3 regions of the Streptomyces sp. NPDC037410 genome follow, and region 1 is predicted to be linked to each of the others. Evidence: riboswitches for the same ligand, from Rfam matches in the RefSeq annotation. Region 1 holds a riboswitch; each other region holds the start of a gene.
The links. Region 1 has a riboswitch for cyclic di-AMP ahead of ACZ7HT_RS10755 (C40 family peptidase). Riboswitches for the same ligand answer to the same signal wherever they lie in the genome.
Positions count from the first base shown of each region.

Region 1 (5,009 bases):
GTACGTCCTGTACATTTTTTACAGACAGCTGGAGGTGCTCAGCCATGGATGCCCGCCACGTCCTGCCCGAGTTCACGGAGCGGACCTCGTTCGGAACGCGAACGCTCGACCCGTACTCGAAGCTCCTCGCGTCCCGGATCGTCTTCCTCGGCACCCCGATCGACGAGACCTCGGCCAACGACGTCATCGCCCAGTTCCTGCACCTCGACTACGCCGCCCCCGGCCAGGACATCGCGCTCTACATCAACTCGCCCGGCGGCTCGATCAGCGCCATGACCGCGATCCACGACACGATGCGGACGCTCTCCTGCGACGTGGAGACCACCTGCCTCGGCCAGGCCACCTCCACCGCCGCCGTCCTCCTCGCCGCCGGCACCCCCGGCAAGCGGCTCGTCCTCCCCGGCGCCCGGGTCGCCCTCCGCCAGCCGGCCATGGACGAACCCCTCCAGGGACAGCCGAGCGACCTCGACATCCACGCGCGCGAGCTGCTCCGGCTGCGCGCCCTGGTGGCCGGGATGCTCACCGAGTACACCGGGCAGAGCAGGGACCGGATCGACGCCGACATCGACCGCCTCACCGTCCTGGACGCGCCGGCGGCCCTCGCGTACGGCCTGGTGGACCACGTGATCACGAACCGGCGCGACGCCGGCGCGGCACGGTGAGCCGGCCGTGGTGCCCGAGCTGCCGCCGCTGCCCGCGCTGACCCGGGCCGAGGGCGAGTTGATCGACGCGTACCTCGAAGTCGTCGATCTTCTTGGGAAGATCAACCCATCCAGGGGTACGCATACCTATGGGGCACTGCGGGCGGCACAGGCCCTGGTGGGACGCGCGGAGGCGTTGCGCGAGGCTCTGACGCTCATGCATATGCGGGGCGAGAGCGAGGTGCACACGGACACACTGGCGCGCGCCCTGCGGGTGTTGGACGGCGAGCGCCGCACCGGCCGCGTCACCGTCCCCCGCACACGGGCGAGTTGACATTCCGGCATGTCGTGTCGAGGTCCGTACGGCCGACACGCAACGCAGAATCGCTCCCCCGTTCGGCGTAGTCGATGAGTCGACATATGCGTCGGGTGAGTTGCGCAACAGGTGTACGCATCTGGCGGAATGGGGCGTTCCACCGCTGGTGCGGGCCTCGTAGGCCAAACCTCCGGTGATCACGAAAGCACCCTGTCCACCCGAATGGATCAGTCGTGAGGAGCCTCACATATCGCCGTTTCAGCTCGGAATTCGCCCTGGGTGTGGGTCAAGATCCCTGTCGACGACAAGCCCCCGCCATCCGAGGCGGGGCGGTCCGGGCGGACGCCGAGTCCTGCCGCTGTCCCGGATGTCTGGTCGACAGGAGTGGATCGGCAGGAGTGGAGGACCCAGGCAGTACGGGACGTACGCGCTGTTTCCGCAGCGGGGCCGTCCCTTGGGGTGAAGCCGCAGCCGCGGCCGGGCATCTTCGCCAGCCCGAACCCGACAGGTCATCCTTCGCAGGCGGCTGACGAAGGGTTGCGCATGACTGCGCAGATGCACGTCCCGTCCCTGCTGTCCCGGGCCGGAGCCGTCACGGCTCTCACCCTCGCCGCCGTCGGCGGCACGATGCTCGCACCAGGTGCGGCACCCGAGGCCCAGGCGGCGACCACCTACGCGAACAAGGCACTGAGCGTCGCCGCGTCCAAGAAGGGAGCCCCGTACCGGTACGGGAGCGCGGGACCCACCCGGTTCGACTGCTCCGGTCTGACGCTCTACGCGTACAAGCAGGCGGGCAAGTCGCTGCCCCGCACCGCGCAGCAGCAGTACAACAACACCCGGCACATCTCCGCGTCCAGCAGACAGAAGGGGGACCTGGTCTTCTTCCACTCCGGCGGGAGCGTCTACCACGTGGGCATCTACGCCGGCAGCGGCAAGATCTGGCACTCGCCCAAGACGGGATCCTGGGTGAAGCTCGACCCGATCTGGACGTCGAAGGTCTACTACGGCCGCGTCCGGTGATCCGGCGGCCTTAGCGGTCCGTGCGTGAGGGGTGCGGTGGCGCCGCCGCACCCCTCACGGTCCCGGCCGGTCAGCGGCCCACGCTGCTGAGGTCGATGGGCCCCGGCGGGACCAGCTCACCCGCCTCGTACGCGTGGAGCCGCCGGGTCAGCTCCGGAAGGTCGTACGCGGGGAAGTTCACCTGGAGCAGCTGCGGACGGAAGCGCGAGGCCTGTGTCTCGTCGAACAGCGCCACGTCCATCGGCTTGATGCCGACGTCCCACGCGTCGGGGGCGGCCCAGTGCCCCATCCGGACGTAGAAGTCGTCGCGGGGACCCGCGTTCGCCACTGCCGAGAGGAACGCGAGGCCGCTGTCGACGGGGAAGTCGATGAGCATCCAGCCGCGCCGCGACTCCACGTACGCCGCCATGTGCGGCAGCTTCTCCACCCAGCTCTCGTTGGACTCGCCGACGTCCTGGCAGCAGGTCCAGGTGTCGAAGCCACAGCGCCAGATCGCCTCGATCGCGGGCGCCAACAGCTCGTCGATCTCCGCCGCACGCTCTCCCACCCGCACGGGAACGGTGGGGTGGACGCCTTCGTATGTGCTCATCGCGCGAGCGTACAGACGGACCGCTAGCAGCTGGCGAGTGGGGCGGAGGTCCACGGGAGGGTGATCCAGACCGTCTTCCCGCCCTCCTCGGTCGGGGTGACCGACAGGCGGCCACCCGCCTCCGCCGCCAGGGAGCGGATGATGACCATGCCCCGGCCGTTGTCCTGCTGGACCGCAGCGGGCAGACGGCGGGGCCAGCGCGGGTGGCTGTCGGTGACGCCGATGTGGAGGCGCTCCTCGCGCTCCAGACGGACGTCGACCGTGAAGGTGGGCGACTGCCCGAAGGTGTGCAGGACGGCGTTGGTGGCCAGTTCCGAGACCATCAGGCGGATCGCGTCCGCCAGGTCGTCGGCACCGCCGAGGCCCCACCCGTCGAGGACCTCCGCGACGAACCGCCGGGCGGTGGGGACCGACGCGGGATCGCTCGGCAGAGTGACGGATGCTTCCTGATGGTCTGCCATGGCGACGCTGTCCCTTTCCCGCCGGGGCTTCTGCCCCGGATCGCGCTTCGCGCCAGAGTCCCACCGATCGTGCCGCCCCGGCAGGCGTTCCACCAAGATATGTCCCCATCTGTCGCCCGAAGCGGTGAACTCTGCGGCCCGGGAACGCCCTTGGAGCTCCCGATGGGACGTCAGACCGTCGGCGCGGTCCGCAGGATCGTTTCCACCGCGCGTGCGATCTCCGCGTCCGTCAGATCGGCCCGCGCCGTCAGGCGCAGCCGCGAGATGCCGTCGGGGACGGACGGCGGCCGGAAGCAGCCGACCGCCAGGCCCTGTTCGCGGCAGTCCGCCGCCCAGCGCAGCGCCGCCTCCGGGGAAGGGGCGTGGACCGAGACGACGGCCGCGTCGGGACGGGCCGAGGTGAGCCCGGCCTCCGTGAGCAGCCGGTGCAGGGTGGTGGCGACGGTACGGGCCCGCTCGGCGAGCCCCGGCTCGGCGGCGATCAGCCGCAGGCTCGCGAGCGCCCCGCCCGCGGCGGCCGGCGCGAGCCCGGTGTCGAAGATGAAGGTGCGGGCGGCGTTCACCAGGTGCTCGATCACCCGGGCCGGGCCGAGGACGGCGCCGCCCTGGCTGCCGAGGGACTTCGAGAGGGTGAGGGTGGCGACGACGTCCTCGTCGCCCGCGAGCCCGGCCTCGTGCAGCGCGCCCCGGCCGCCGTCGCCGAGGACGCCGAAGCCGTGGGCGTCGTCGACGACGAGCCCGGCGCCGTGCGCCCGGCAGGCCTCGGCGAGCCCGCGGAGCGGGGCCTTGTCGCCGTCGACGGAGAAGACGGAGTCGCTGACGACGAGCGCCCGGCGCCCCGGGTGGGTGTCCAGGGTCTTGGCGACGGCCTCGGCGTCGGTGTGCGGGACGACCGCGGTCTCGGCGCGCGCGAGGCGGCAGCCGTCCACGATCGAGGCGTGGTTGGCGGCGTCGGAGACGATCAGGGAGTCCCGGCCGGAGAGCGCGGTGAGCGCGGCGAGGTTCGCGGCGTAGCCGGAGGAGAAGACGAGGGCCGCCTCGAAACCGCAGAACTCGGCGAGCTCGCGCTCCAGGCGGGTGTGCAGCCGGGTGGTGCCGGTGACGAGCCGCGAGCCGGTGGCGCCGGCGCCCCAGCGCCTGGCCGCCTCGGCCGCCGCCTCGGTGACCTCGGCGCGGCGGGTGAGCCCGAGGTAGTCGTTGCTCGCCAGGTCCAGGACGTCCGACTCGGCCGCCCGGGGCCGCAGCGTCCGGACGAGACCGGCCTCGGCCCGGCGGCGCGCCTCGGCGTCGGTCCAGTCGAAGGCGGTACGGCGCGGGCCCCCGGCCCGTGCGTCCTCGGCGCCCCCGGCGCGTGCGTCCTCGTCCCGTGGCATGCGGCGATCCTTTTGTAGGCAGCGCACAGACCCTAACCGCAGGACGCCGAGGTCGGGATGTGGTCATCCACACACCTCTATCGGGGGCGTTTGTTCGGATCCTCCTTGGCCCGGGGGCGGGCGGTAGGCAAGGATCTGCGGTTATGGACCTGCTGAACACGCTGGTGGAGAAGGGGCTGCGGCGCGAGCTGCCGACCCGTGAAGAAGCGCTCGCCGTGCTGGCGACCTCCGACGACGAACTGCTCGAGGTGGTGGCGGCGGCCGGCAAGGTGCGCCGTCAGTGGTTCGGGCGCCGGGTGAAGCTGAACTACCTGGTCAATCTGAAGTCCGGTCTCTGTCCCGAGGACTGCTCGTACTGCTCGCAGCGGCTCGGCTCGAAGGCCGAGATCCTCAAGTACACCTGGTTGAAGCCGGACGAGGCCTCGCAGGCCGCGGCGGCGGGTGTCGCCGGCGGCGCCAAGCGGGTCTGCCTGGTGGCCAGCGGCCGCGGCCCGACGGACCGGGACGTGGAGCGCGTCGGCAAGACGATCGAGGCGATCAAGGAGCAGAACGAGGGCGTCGAGGTGTGCGCCTGTCTCGGTCTGCTCTCCGACGGCCAGGCGGAGCGGC
Region 1 covers NZ_JBVJWR010000005.1:277,401-282,409, forward strand. The annotation lists gene ACZ7HT_RS10745 (ATP-dependent Clp protease proteolytic subunit) at 45-662, shown strand; gene ACZ7HT_RS10750 (hypothetical protein) at 670-975, shown strand; cyclic di-AMP (ydaO/yuaA leader) riboswitch at 1,376-1,497, shown strand; gene ACZ7HT_RS10755 (C40 family peptidase) at 1,501-1,977, shown strand; gene ACZ7HT_RS10760 (hypothetical protein) at 2,048-2,566, opposite strand; gene ACZ7HT_RS10765 (ATP-binding protein) at 2,590-3,027, opposite strand; gene ACZ7HT_RS10770 (8-amino-7-oxononanoate synthase) at 3,198-4,400, opposite strand; gene bioB (biotin synthase BioB) at 4,544-5,009, shown strand, end outside.

Region 2 (5,009 bases), on a different contig from region 1:
AGCTGTACCTCTATCCGCTGTACGTGCGCCCGCTGACCGGTCTGGGCCGGATCCAGGACCCGGTGGCCGCCGACCGGGAGTGGGACGAGCGGCGGCTGCGGCTGTACCGGTACGGCCGGGACCATCTCCTCGCGCACGGCTACGAGCAGGTGTCGATGCGGATGTTCCGCCGGGCGGACGCGGGTCCGGCCGGTCCGGACGACTACGCCTGCCAGACGGACGGCATGATCGGCCTGGGCTGCGGTGCCCGCTCGTACACCTCTGACCTGCACTACTCCTTCGACTACGCCGTCGACATGCGGGAGATCCGCTCGATCATCGACGCGTACACGGAGACCGAGGACTTCTCCCGTGCCGAGGTGGGCCGGGCGGTGGACGGGGACGAGGCGCGTCGCCGTCATCTCCTCCAGTCGCTGCTCCAGGCCGAGGGCATGCCGGTCGCCGGGTACGAGGAGCGGTTCGGGTCGTCGCCGTTCGCGGACTTCGGCCCGGAGCTCGCCCGTTTCGAGGAGTACGGCTGGATCGCGGACGCCCCGGCGGGGCTGCTGCGGCTGTCGCCCGAGGGGCTCGCCCACTCCGACGGGCTCGGGCCCGAGCTCTTCTCCCCCGCCGTGCGGGCCGCGATGGCCGCGTACGAGGCGAAGTAGGCGGCGGCCGTGGATCTCACCCTGCTGTACCGGGGCCCGCTGTCCTCCTGCGACTTCGACTGCCCGTACTGCCCCTTCGCCAAGCGCCGGGACAGCCGGGAGCAGCTGCGCGCGGACCGGGCGGCGCTCGAACGGTTCACCGGCTGGGCCGCCGGGCAGACCGGGGACCGGTTGCGGATCCTTTTCACCCCGTGGGGCGAGGGGCTCGTGCGCTCCTGGTACCGGCGGGCGCTGGTGGAGCTGTCCCGGCTGCCGCACGTGGAGCGGGTGGCGATCCAGACGAATCTGAGCTGCCGCACGGAGTGGCTGGCGGAGGCGGACCCCGACAGCGTGGCCCTCTGGTGCACGTACCACCCGGGGCAGACTCCGTACGAGCGCTTCCTCGCGAAGGCCCACGAGCTGGCCGGTCGGGGGATCCGTTTCAGCGTCGGGGTGGTCGGCCTGCCCGAGCACCGGGAGGACGCCGCCCGGCTGCGGGCCGCGCTGCCGCCGCACGTCTACCTCTGGGTGAACGCCGCGGAGGGCCGCACGTACACCGACGCGGAGGCCGAGGGCTGGACGGAGCTCGATCCGCTCTTCCCGTACAGCCGGCATCCGCACCGCTCGGCGGGGCTGCCCTGCCGCACCGGCGCGTCGGTGGTCTCGGTGGACGGCGAGGGGACGGTGCGGCGCTGCCACTTCGTCAAGGCCGAGCTCGGGAACCTGTACGACGGCTCGTACCGCGCCGCACTGCGGCCCCGCGCCTGCCCCCTCGCCGTCTGCGACTGCCACATCGGCTACGTCCACCTGGAGACGCTGCCGCTGTACGACGTGTTCGCCGGTGGGGTCCTGGAGCGGATCCCCGCCGCCGCACCGCCGACTACAGGGGCATGAGGTCGGGGCGCTTCGCCTCGACGTGGTCGCCCGAGCTCTCGCCGCGGAGCCGGCGCCCGATCCACGGCACCAGGTACTCCCTGGCCCAGTGGATGTCGTCCTTGCGGACCTCGAGGGTGCCGCGCGGCGGGACCGGCGGCCAGGGCTGGTCCGGGTCGGCGGGCACGGGCATGCCGAGGACCTGGGCGGCGCGCAGGGCGACGCGGGTGTGTCCCTCGGGCGAGAGGTGCAGCCGGTCGTCGTCCCAGGCGCGCCGGTCCTGGACGGACTTCAGCGACCACAGGTCGAGGACCGGGCAGCCGTAGCGGTCCGCGATGGCCCGGACGTGCCCGTTGTACGTGGCGATCTTGCCGCGCAGGTGCTTGAGCAGGGTCACGTCGCGGGTGTCGAAGCCGGTGGTCACCATGACGGTGCCGACGGCGGAGCTCAGGTCGGCGACGGCGCGCTCGAAGCGCTCGGCCACGTCGTCGGGGTCCGTCCCGGGGCGGATGATGTCGTTGCCGCCCGCGCAGAAGGTCACCAGGTCGGGGGCGAGTTCCTTCGCCCGCGGGACCTGTTCCGCCACGATCTGGTCGAGAAGGCGCCCCCGTACGGCGAGATTGGCGTACCGGAAGCCGTCGTGCTCCGGCAGCTGGTCGGCGAGCAGCACCGCGAAGCGGTCCGCCCAGCCGACGTACGTCCCGTCGGGCCCGGGGTCTCCGACGCCCTCGGTGAAGCTGTCACCGATCGCCGCGTACGACCCGAATGCGTTCTTGTCTGTTGATCTCGAATCGTCTGCCACGGGAGCACATCCTTCCCTTTGGGATGGGACCTACGCGACCGTAAGGAAGGGTTGACGCAGGGTGACATATGCCACCGATAAAGATTCCGCCAAACCGGAATACGCCGGATGCCCGGCACGGGTGTGCCGGGCATCCGGGGGGTGACGTGTCGTCAGATGCTCACGCCGTGCTGGCGCAGGGCCGCCAGCGGGTCGATGTCGGAGCCGTACTCCGGCCCGGTGCGCATCTCGAAGTGCAGGTGCGGGCCGGTCACGTTGCCGGTCGCGCCGGAGAGGCCGATCTCCTGGCCGCCGGTGACGGCCTGGCCGGCGGAGACGGAGATCGAGGACAGGTGGGCGTACTGCGAGAAGGTGCCGTCGGCGTGCTGGATGACGACCTGGTTGCCGTACGCGCCGCCGTCGCCGGCGGAGTAGACGGTGCCGGGGCCGACCGCGTGGACGGGGGTGCCGGTGGAGGCGATGAAGTCGACACCGGTGTGGTAGCCGGAGGACCACATGGAGCCGGCCTGGTGGTACGGGGTCGACATGCCGGCACCGGCGATCGGGGCGACCCAGCCGGAGGAGCTCGGCGCGGCCGACGAGGACGGCGCGGCGGACGGCGCGGCGGGCGCGGGGGCGGCCGGGGCCGAGGTGCGCTCGCTGCTGCGCGAGGCGCGCTGGGTGTCGCCGTTCTTGCCGGAGGACTGCCAGTCGTGGTGCGCGGCCCCGGCGGTGCTCTTCGCACCGAGGGTGAGCTTCATGCCGGGCAGGATCAGCGAGGGGTTCCCGCCGACGACCTGGCGGTTGTCCTTGTAGAGCTTCTGCCAGCCGCCCGCCAGGTGGTGCTCGGCGGCGATCTTCGACAGGTAGTCGCCGCGGACGACGGAGTACGTCTTCGGCGCGGCCTTCGCGGTGGCGGGCGCGGCCTCGACGGCGGCGGCCTTCACCTGGGCGACGGCCTGCGCGGGAGCGGCGGCCGGGGTGGCGGCGTGGGCGCCGGTGGCTCCGAGGAGCGGGAGGGCGACGACGGCGCCGCCGGTGCCGGCGGCGGCGAGGCCACGGGTCAGGCGGTTGGACTTGGTGCGGCGGTGCTTACCCTTCGCGGGCATGGCGAATTCCTCTCCGGCGCCTGCGAGGTGAGCTGTCGGGTTCGGACTGGAGATGTCCGGCCGCGTGCAGTACGCGACTTCACCCCGAGCCGTCCTTTCGAGGGATCGGCGACTTACCTGGTTCCCCCGCTCCTGCCTTCTACCGGTGAGTGCGGATTCCGGTCGGTGGCAGGATTCGGCGGTCCGTCCGGAGTGAGCGCGACGCTAGACGAGTGGGGTCGGCGTGAACAAGCCACGGTTTTCACGCACTCCGGGATTTCTTGATTTCCGGGCGGAATTCCGGTCACCCTCCGTCGACGGCGGCCCCTCGATCTCCTTTTCCCGGGGGGTATTTGGAAAAGACGATCAGGCACGGTCCGTCACGGTTATGACGCTGCTCACGCGCGAATCCTCATCTCCCCTGCAACCAGGGCGGGTTACCTCTTAGCTCTCAATACGGACAGATCGCCCATTCCCGTCCGAGGGGGTGCGCCTCCGGGCCCCCACCCGAGATGATTGCCCCAGGAACCGATCCACCGGACACAGGAACCGATCTACAGAACAGGAGCAGCCGTGACCCAGCAGCTGCCGCAGGTCCCGCCCGCCGAATCCGACGAGCCCGAGCTGGCGGAGGTCCGCAACTTCCGGGACGTGGGCGGCCTGCCGACGACGGACGGGCGCGCCGTCCGCCCCGGGCGCCTCTTCCGCAGCGGCCACCTCGCCCACGCGACGGAGGACGACGCCGCCTTCCTCGCCTCGCTCGGCCTGCACACCGTCTTCGACTTCCGCAACGAGTCGGACCGGAGGATCGAGGGCCCCGACGTCGAGCTGCCCGGCGTGCAGAACGTGAACATACCCCTCAACGACCCTGCCGACGGCAAGGAGTTCTGGAAGCTGGTGCGCGACGGCGAGATCGCGCAGCTGCGCGAGGTCCTCGGCGACGGCAAGGCGGCCGCCCGGATGTCCCGCTCGTACCGGAAGAACGTGCTGGAGCGGACCGAGGAGCACAGCCGGCTCCTGCACGCCATGGCGGAGGAGAGTGTCCCGGCCCTCCTGCACTGCGCGGCCGGCAAGGACCGGGCCGGGGTCGCCATCGCGATCACCCTGCTCGCGGTCGGGGTCGAGCGGGAGGCGATCGAGGCCGACTACGTGAAGTCGAACGCCCCGCACCGCCGCTACAAGGTGCGCCGCAGCTCCACCTCCCCGGACGCGATGTCGCCCGAGGTGATGGAGCTGCTGAGCCCGCTGTTCGACGCGCGGGTGGAGTATCTGCGGGCCGCGTTCGAGACGATCGAGACGACCTGGGGCTCGGTGGACGCCTACTTCGCGGAGGGCCTGAAGCTGGCCCCGGAGACCCGCGAGCGGCTGCGGGAGCGCCTGCTCACGGAGGCGTGACGCCTGCCCCCGTACGCCCTACTGGCCCTGCGCGCCGAGCGTGAAGAGCAGGTAGAGGAAGCCGGCGAAGAGGTGGCCCGCGATCAGATAGGCGAAGAGACGGAGCACGAGCCCCTTGGGGAACTTGCCTTCACCGCGCTCCTCGCCGGTGACCGGTCGTACTGACTTCTCGGACATGTCGGTCCTTTCTGGACGTCAGCGCCGATGCGGGGTCCCGTCGCCGAGGCACAGGTCGGCGGCGGGGCT
Region 2 covers NZ_JBVJWR010000012.1:231,452-236,460, forward strand. The annotation lists gene ACZ7HT_RS21755 (STM4012 family radical SAM protein) at 1-647, shown strand, start outside; gene ACZ7HT_RS21760 (STM4011 family radical SAM protein) at 657-1,520, shown strand; gene ACZ7HT_RS21765 (SGNH/GDSL hydrolase family protein) at 1,507-2,301, opposite strand; gene ACZ7HT_RS21770 (M23 family metallopeptidase) at 2,454-3,389, opposite strand; cyclic di-AMP (ydaO/yuaA leader) riboswitch at 3,392-3,547, opposite strand; gene ACZ7HT_RS21775 (tyrosine-protein phosphatase) at 3,942-4,763, shown strand; gene ACZ7HT_RS21780 (DUF6126 family protein) at 4,782-4,940, opposite strand; gene ACZ7HT_RS21785 (helix-turn-helix domain-containing protein) at 4,959-5,009, opposite strand, start outside.
Region 2: it holds a riboswitch for cyclic di-AMP, as region 1 does, so the genes downstream of both, ACZ7HT_RS21770 (M23 family metallopeptidase) here and ACZ7HT_RS10755 (C40 family peptidase) in region 1, are expected to answer to the same signal.

Region 3 (5,009 bases), on a different contig from region 1:
GTGCTGTCCGTCGTCGGCGACATCGACCCGGTGCGGACGCTCGCCTGGGTCGAGAAGTACTTCGGCTCCATCCCCGCCCACGACGGCAAGCCCGAGCCGCGCCCCGGCGATCTGCCCGAGGTCATCGGCGAGCAGCTGCGCGAGGTCGTCGAGGAGGAGGTCCCGGCCCGTGCGCTGATGGCCGCCTACCGCCTGCCGCACGACGGCACGCGCGCGTGCGACGCCGCCGACCTGGCCCTGACGGTCCTGGGCGGCGGGGAGTCCTCCCGCCTGCACAACCGCCTGGTCCGCCGCGACCGTACGGCCGTCGCCGCCGGCTTCGGCCTGCTGCGGCTCGCCGGGGCGCCCTCGCTCGGCTGGCTGGACGTCAAGACCTCCGGAGGCGTCGAGGTCCCGCAGATCGAGGCCGCCGTCGACGATGAGCTCGCCCGGTTCGCCGCCGAGGGCCCCACGCCCGAGGAGATGGAGCGCGCCCAGGCCCAGTTGGAGCGCGAGTGGCTGGACCGGCTCGGCACCGTCGCGGGCCGCGCCGACGAACTGTGCCGGTTCGCCGTGCTGTTCGGCGACCCGCAGCTCGCCCTGACCGCCGTCGACCGCGTCCTGGACATCACCGCCGACGAGGTGCGCGAGGCCGCCGCGGCCAAGCTGCGCCCCGACAACCGCGCGGTGCTCGTCTACGAGCCCCTGGCGACCGAGCAGAGCGACCACGCCGACGGCGATGACGAAGAGGGAGCGGACCAGTGACCGACGCCGCCGCGTCTTTGACGAGCATGGACTTCCACCCGCAGCCCCAGCCGGGCACCGCGAAGCCGTGGGCCTTCCCGGCCCCGGACCGCGGCACGCTGGACAACGGCCTGACCGTGCTCACCAGCCACCGCCCCGGCCAGCAGGTCGTCGCCGTGGAGCTCTTCCTGCCGGCCCCGCTGGACGCCGAGCCCGCCGGTCTCGACGGTGTCGCGACCATCATGGCCCGCGCGCTCTCCGAGGGCACCGACCAGCACAGCGCCGAGGAGTTCGCGGCCGAGCTTGAGCGCTGCGGCGCCACGCTCGACGCGCACGCCGACCACCCGGGCGTACGGGTCTCCCTGGAGGTCCCGGTCTCCCGGCTGCCCAAGGCGCTCGGGCTGCTCTCCGAGGCCCTCATCGCCCCGGCGTTCCTGGACACCGAGGTCGAGCGCCTGGTGCGCAACCGTCTCGACGAGATCCCGCACGAGACGGCCAACCCGGGGCGCCGCGCCGCGAAGCAGCTCTCCAAGGAGCTGTTCCCGGCCGAGTCCCGGATGTCCCGGCCGCGCCAGGGCACGGAGGAGACGGTCGCCGCGATCGACGCCGCCGCCGTCCGCGCCTTCTTCGAGGCGTACGTCCGGCCCTCCACGGCCACCGCCGTGGTCGTCGGCGACCTGACCGGCGTCGACCTCGACAAGGTCCTCGCCGAGACGCTGGGCGCCTGGGAGGGCGAGCCGGCCGAGCCGCTCCCGATGCCGCCGATCACCGCCGACGACACCGGACGGGTCGTCATCGTGGACCGTCCCGGCGCCGTTCAGACGCAGCTGCTGATCGGCCGGGTCGGCCCCGACCGCCACGACGGCGTGTGGCCGGCCCAGGTCCTCGGCACGTACTGCCTCGGCGGCACCCTGACCTCGCGTCTGGACCGGGTCCTGCGCGAGGAGAAGGGCTACACGTACGGCGTGCGGGCCTTCGGCCAGGTCCTCCGCTCGGACGCCGAGGGGAACGGCGCGTCGATGCTCGCCATCAGCGGATCGATCGACACCCCCAACACGGGTCCGGCGCTCGACGACCTGTGGAAGGTGCTCCGCACGCTCGCCGCCGAGGGCCTCACCGACGCCGAGCGGGAGACGGCCGTGCAGAACCTGGTGGGGGTGGCGCCCCTCAAGTACGAGACGGCGGCCTCCGTCGCCGGGACGCTCGCCGACCAGGTGGAGCAGCACCTCGCGGACGACTACCAGGCCCAGTTGTACGCGCGGCTTGCCGAGACCGGCACCGTCGAGGCGACGGCCGCCGTGGTCAGCGCCTTCCCGGTGGACCGGCTCGTCACCGTGCTCGTCGGCGACGCGGCGCAGATCGCGGAGCCGGTGCGCGCGCTCGGCATCGGTGAAGTGACCGTCGTGACGGGCTGATTCCGGTCCTGAGACGACAACGGGAGGGCCCCGACGGCATAGTTCGTCGGGGTCCTCCGCTTTGTCCGTATTGCGATCAAGGTGATTGTTTGCCCTGTGGTATGTCTTACAAAAGACGTGTCCGGTTGGTGATTGAAAGACGATCCGCATAGCGTCGGTGCGGCTGTTCGTCAGTGCACGTGCCGCAACCGCGGCATCGGACAGTCATCGCCGAGTCCCCGTCAGGCGCGAGCCTGGGGAGCCGGGGACCCACATCGTCCCTGGGGTGAATCGGGCGCCTTCGTCTCGTGCGGAGGGGCTCGTAGGAGACCTTCCTGCTCCGAACCCGTCAGCTAACCCGGTAGGCGAGAAGGAAGGAAAGGATCAGCCTCTACATGGCGTTCACCCGTGCCACCGGGAAGCATCGTGGTCCGAGCCGGATGGCGCGCCGCAGCGTGGGCATCGCCGGCGTCGCGACGCTCGCCACCACCGGCGTCATCGGAACCCTCGCCTCCCCGGCACTCGCCGCCGACACGGACGACCGCTCCGTCGAGGACACCGGCCTCACCCAGGTGATCACCGAGGACTCCCTCGTCGACCCGATCAACGCCCAGGCCACCGCCCAGGAGCAGGAGGCCGTCGAGGCCATCGCCAAGGAGAAGGCCAGGGCCGAGGCGAAGCGCAAGGCCGAGGCCCGCGCCAAGGAGATCCGGGTGGAGCGCGAGCGCGCCGCCCGCGAGGCCGAGCGCCGCCGCCTCGCCTCCTTCCAGGCCCCCGTCGCCGGCTCGTACGTCTCCACCGGCTACAAGAGCAGCGGCTCGCTCTGGTCCTCCGGCAGTCACTCCGGCATCGACTTCCACGCCGCCTACGGCACCCGGGTCGTCTCCGTCGGCTCCGGCACCGTCGTCGAGGCCGGCTGGGGCGGCGCGTACGGCAACAACATCGTGATCCGGATGAACGACGGCACGTACACGCAGTACGGGCACCTCTCCTCCATCGGCGTCTACGTCGGCCAGACCGTCGAGCCGGGCCAGCAGATAGGCGTCTCGGGCTCCTCCGGCAACTCGACCGGCCCGCACCTCCACTTCGAGGCGCGCACCAGCCCCGAGTACGGCTCGGACATCAACCCGATCGCGTACCTCCGCGCCCGCGGCGTGAACGTCTGACCCGTACCGCCATCGCGTACCGCGTCGCAAAAGCCCCGGCTCGTACTGAGCCGGGGCTTTTCGCTGTCCAAAAGACTTCCATGGATTCCGCCGGGGCATCGGAAATTCCGGCGGGCTGCAATAGAGTCGAAGATCGGCGCAGAACAGGCGCCACTCGAATTGTCTCGCGCGCACCAAGGCGGAGGTCGGACATGCGCATTCCCGCGCACTCGGTATGCACGGCGATCCGGGACGACATCGTCTCCGGCGTGTACGAGCGGGGCGGTCGGCTGACCGAGGAGCAGCTAGCCCGCCGGTACGGGGTCTCCCGGGTCCCGGTCCGCGAGGCGCTGCGCACCCTGGAGTCCGAGGGCTTCGTCGTCTCCCGCCGCCACGCGGGCGCCCACGTCGCCGAGCCGACCGAGCAGGAGGCCGCCGACCTGCTCGACATGCGGGCGCTGCTCGAACCGCTGGGCGCCGCCCGGGCCGCGCAGCGGCGCACCGAGGCGCACCTCAAGGTGCTGCGCGGCCTGGTCAGGCTGGGGCAGGAGCGGGCCAGGCGCGATCAGGGCGAGGACCTGCGCTCGCTCGGCGGCTGGTTCCACGAGACGCTCGCGCAGGCCTCAGGGAGCCCCGCCCTGACGGCGCTGCTCACCCAGTTGCGGCACAAGATCGCCTGGACGTACGTCGTGGAGCAGCCCGCCCAGCCGGTGGAGGCCTGGGCCGAGCACGGCGCGATCGTGGACGCCGTGGCGCGCGGGGACGCCGAGCGGGCGCGGGCGCTGACTGCGCTCCACGCGGAACGCTCACTGCCGCTACACCGGCTCAAAAGGCTGGAGCCGGGCCGTGTGAGGGTTTCGCAACACGCCGTCAACACGGCGAGTGCCCGGAATTAACACCCGCACCGTATACAAAGAAAAGGCATCCGGCCCGGAATTCGCGCCGGGTTTTCCGTGCTGCCCGAAATCGTGACCGGGGAAATGCGTATGGCCGTGGGGGGGGGGGGGGGGGGGGGGGGGGGGGGGGGGGTGGGGGGGGGGCGGGGGGGGGGGGGGGGGGGGGGGGGGGGGGGGGGGGGGGGGGGGGTACTTACGTCCCCCCCCCCCCCCCCCCCCCCCCCCCCCCCCCCCCCCCCCCCTCCCCCCCCCCCGCCCCCCCCCCCCCCCCCCCCCCCCCCCCCCCCAACCACCCCCCCCCCCCCCCCCCCCCCCCCCCCCCCCCCCCCACGGCCATACGTCGTACGGGGGACCCGGGTCAGACGGTCTCGGGCAGCTCGTCCAGGCCCTCGGCGACCAGCTTCGCCAGGCGGTCGAGCGCGACCTCGGCGCCGTCGGCCTCCGAGGCGAGAACGATCTCCTCGCCGCCCTGAGCGCCCAGGCCGAGCACCGCGAGCATGGAGGCGGCGTTCACGGGGGTGCCGTCGGACTTGGCGATCGTCACCGGCACGCCGGAAGCCGTGGCGGCACGGACGAAGATGGACGCGGGGCGGGCGTGCAGGCCCTCGGCCCAGCCGACGTTGACGCGGCGCTCAGCCATGGTGTTGCCCTTCAAGTCTCAAGCGGGTTGTCTAGACCAGTCTCTCACGGGTTGCGCGGTGCTCACGCCGACCTTCGGCCCGGACCGGACCGCCCTTCGGCCTCCCTACCTTGCAACACCTTGCGGCCCGCACACCGGCCACGCGACCGGTGCCGCAGTCGTGTCGCGGTCGTAGGGGGGGGGGGGGGGGGGGGGGGGGGGGGGGGGGGAG
Region 3 covers NZ_JBVJWR010000019.1:49,805-54,813, reverse strand. The annotation lists gene ACZ7HT_RS28000 (M16 family metallopeptidase) at 1-744, shown strand, start outside; gene ACZ7HT_RS27995 (M16 family metallopeptidase) at 771-2,138, shown strand; cyclic di-AMP (ydaO/yuaA leader) riboswitch at 2,337-2,500, shown strand; gene ACZ7HT_RS27990 (M23 family metallopeptidase) at 2,513-3,283, shown strand; gene ACZ7HT_RS27985 (GntR family transcriptional regulator) at 3,475-4,158, shown strand; gene ACZ7HT_RS27980 (HPr family phosphocarrier protein) at 4,517-4,798, opposite strand.
Region 3: it holds a riboswitch for cyclic di-AMP, as region 1 does, so the genes downstream of both, ACZ7HT_RS27990 (M23 family metallopeptidase) here and ACZ7HT_RS10755 (C40 family peptidase) in region 1, are expected to answer to the same signal.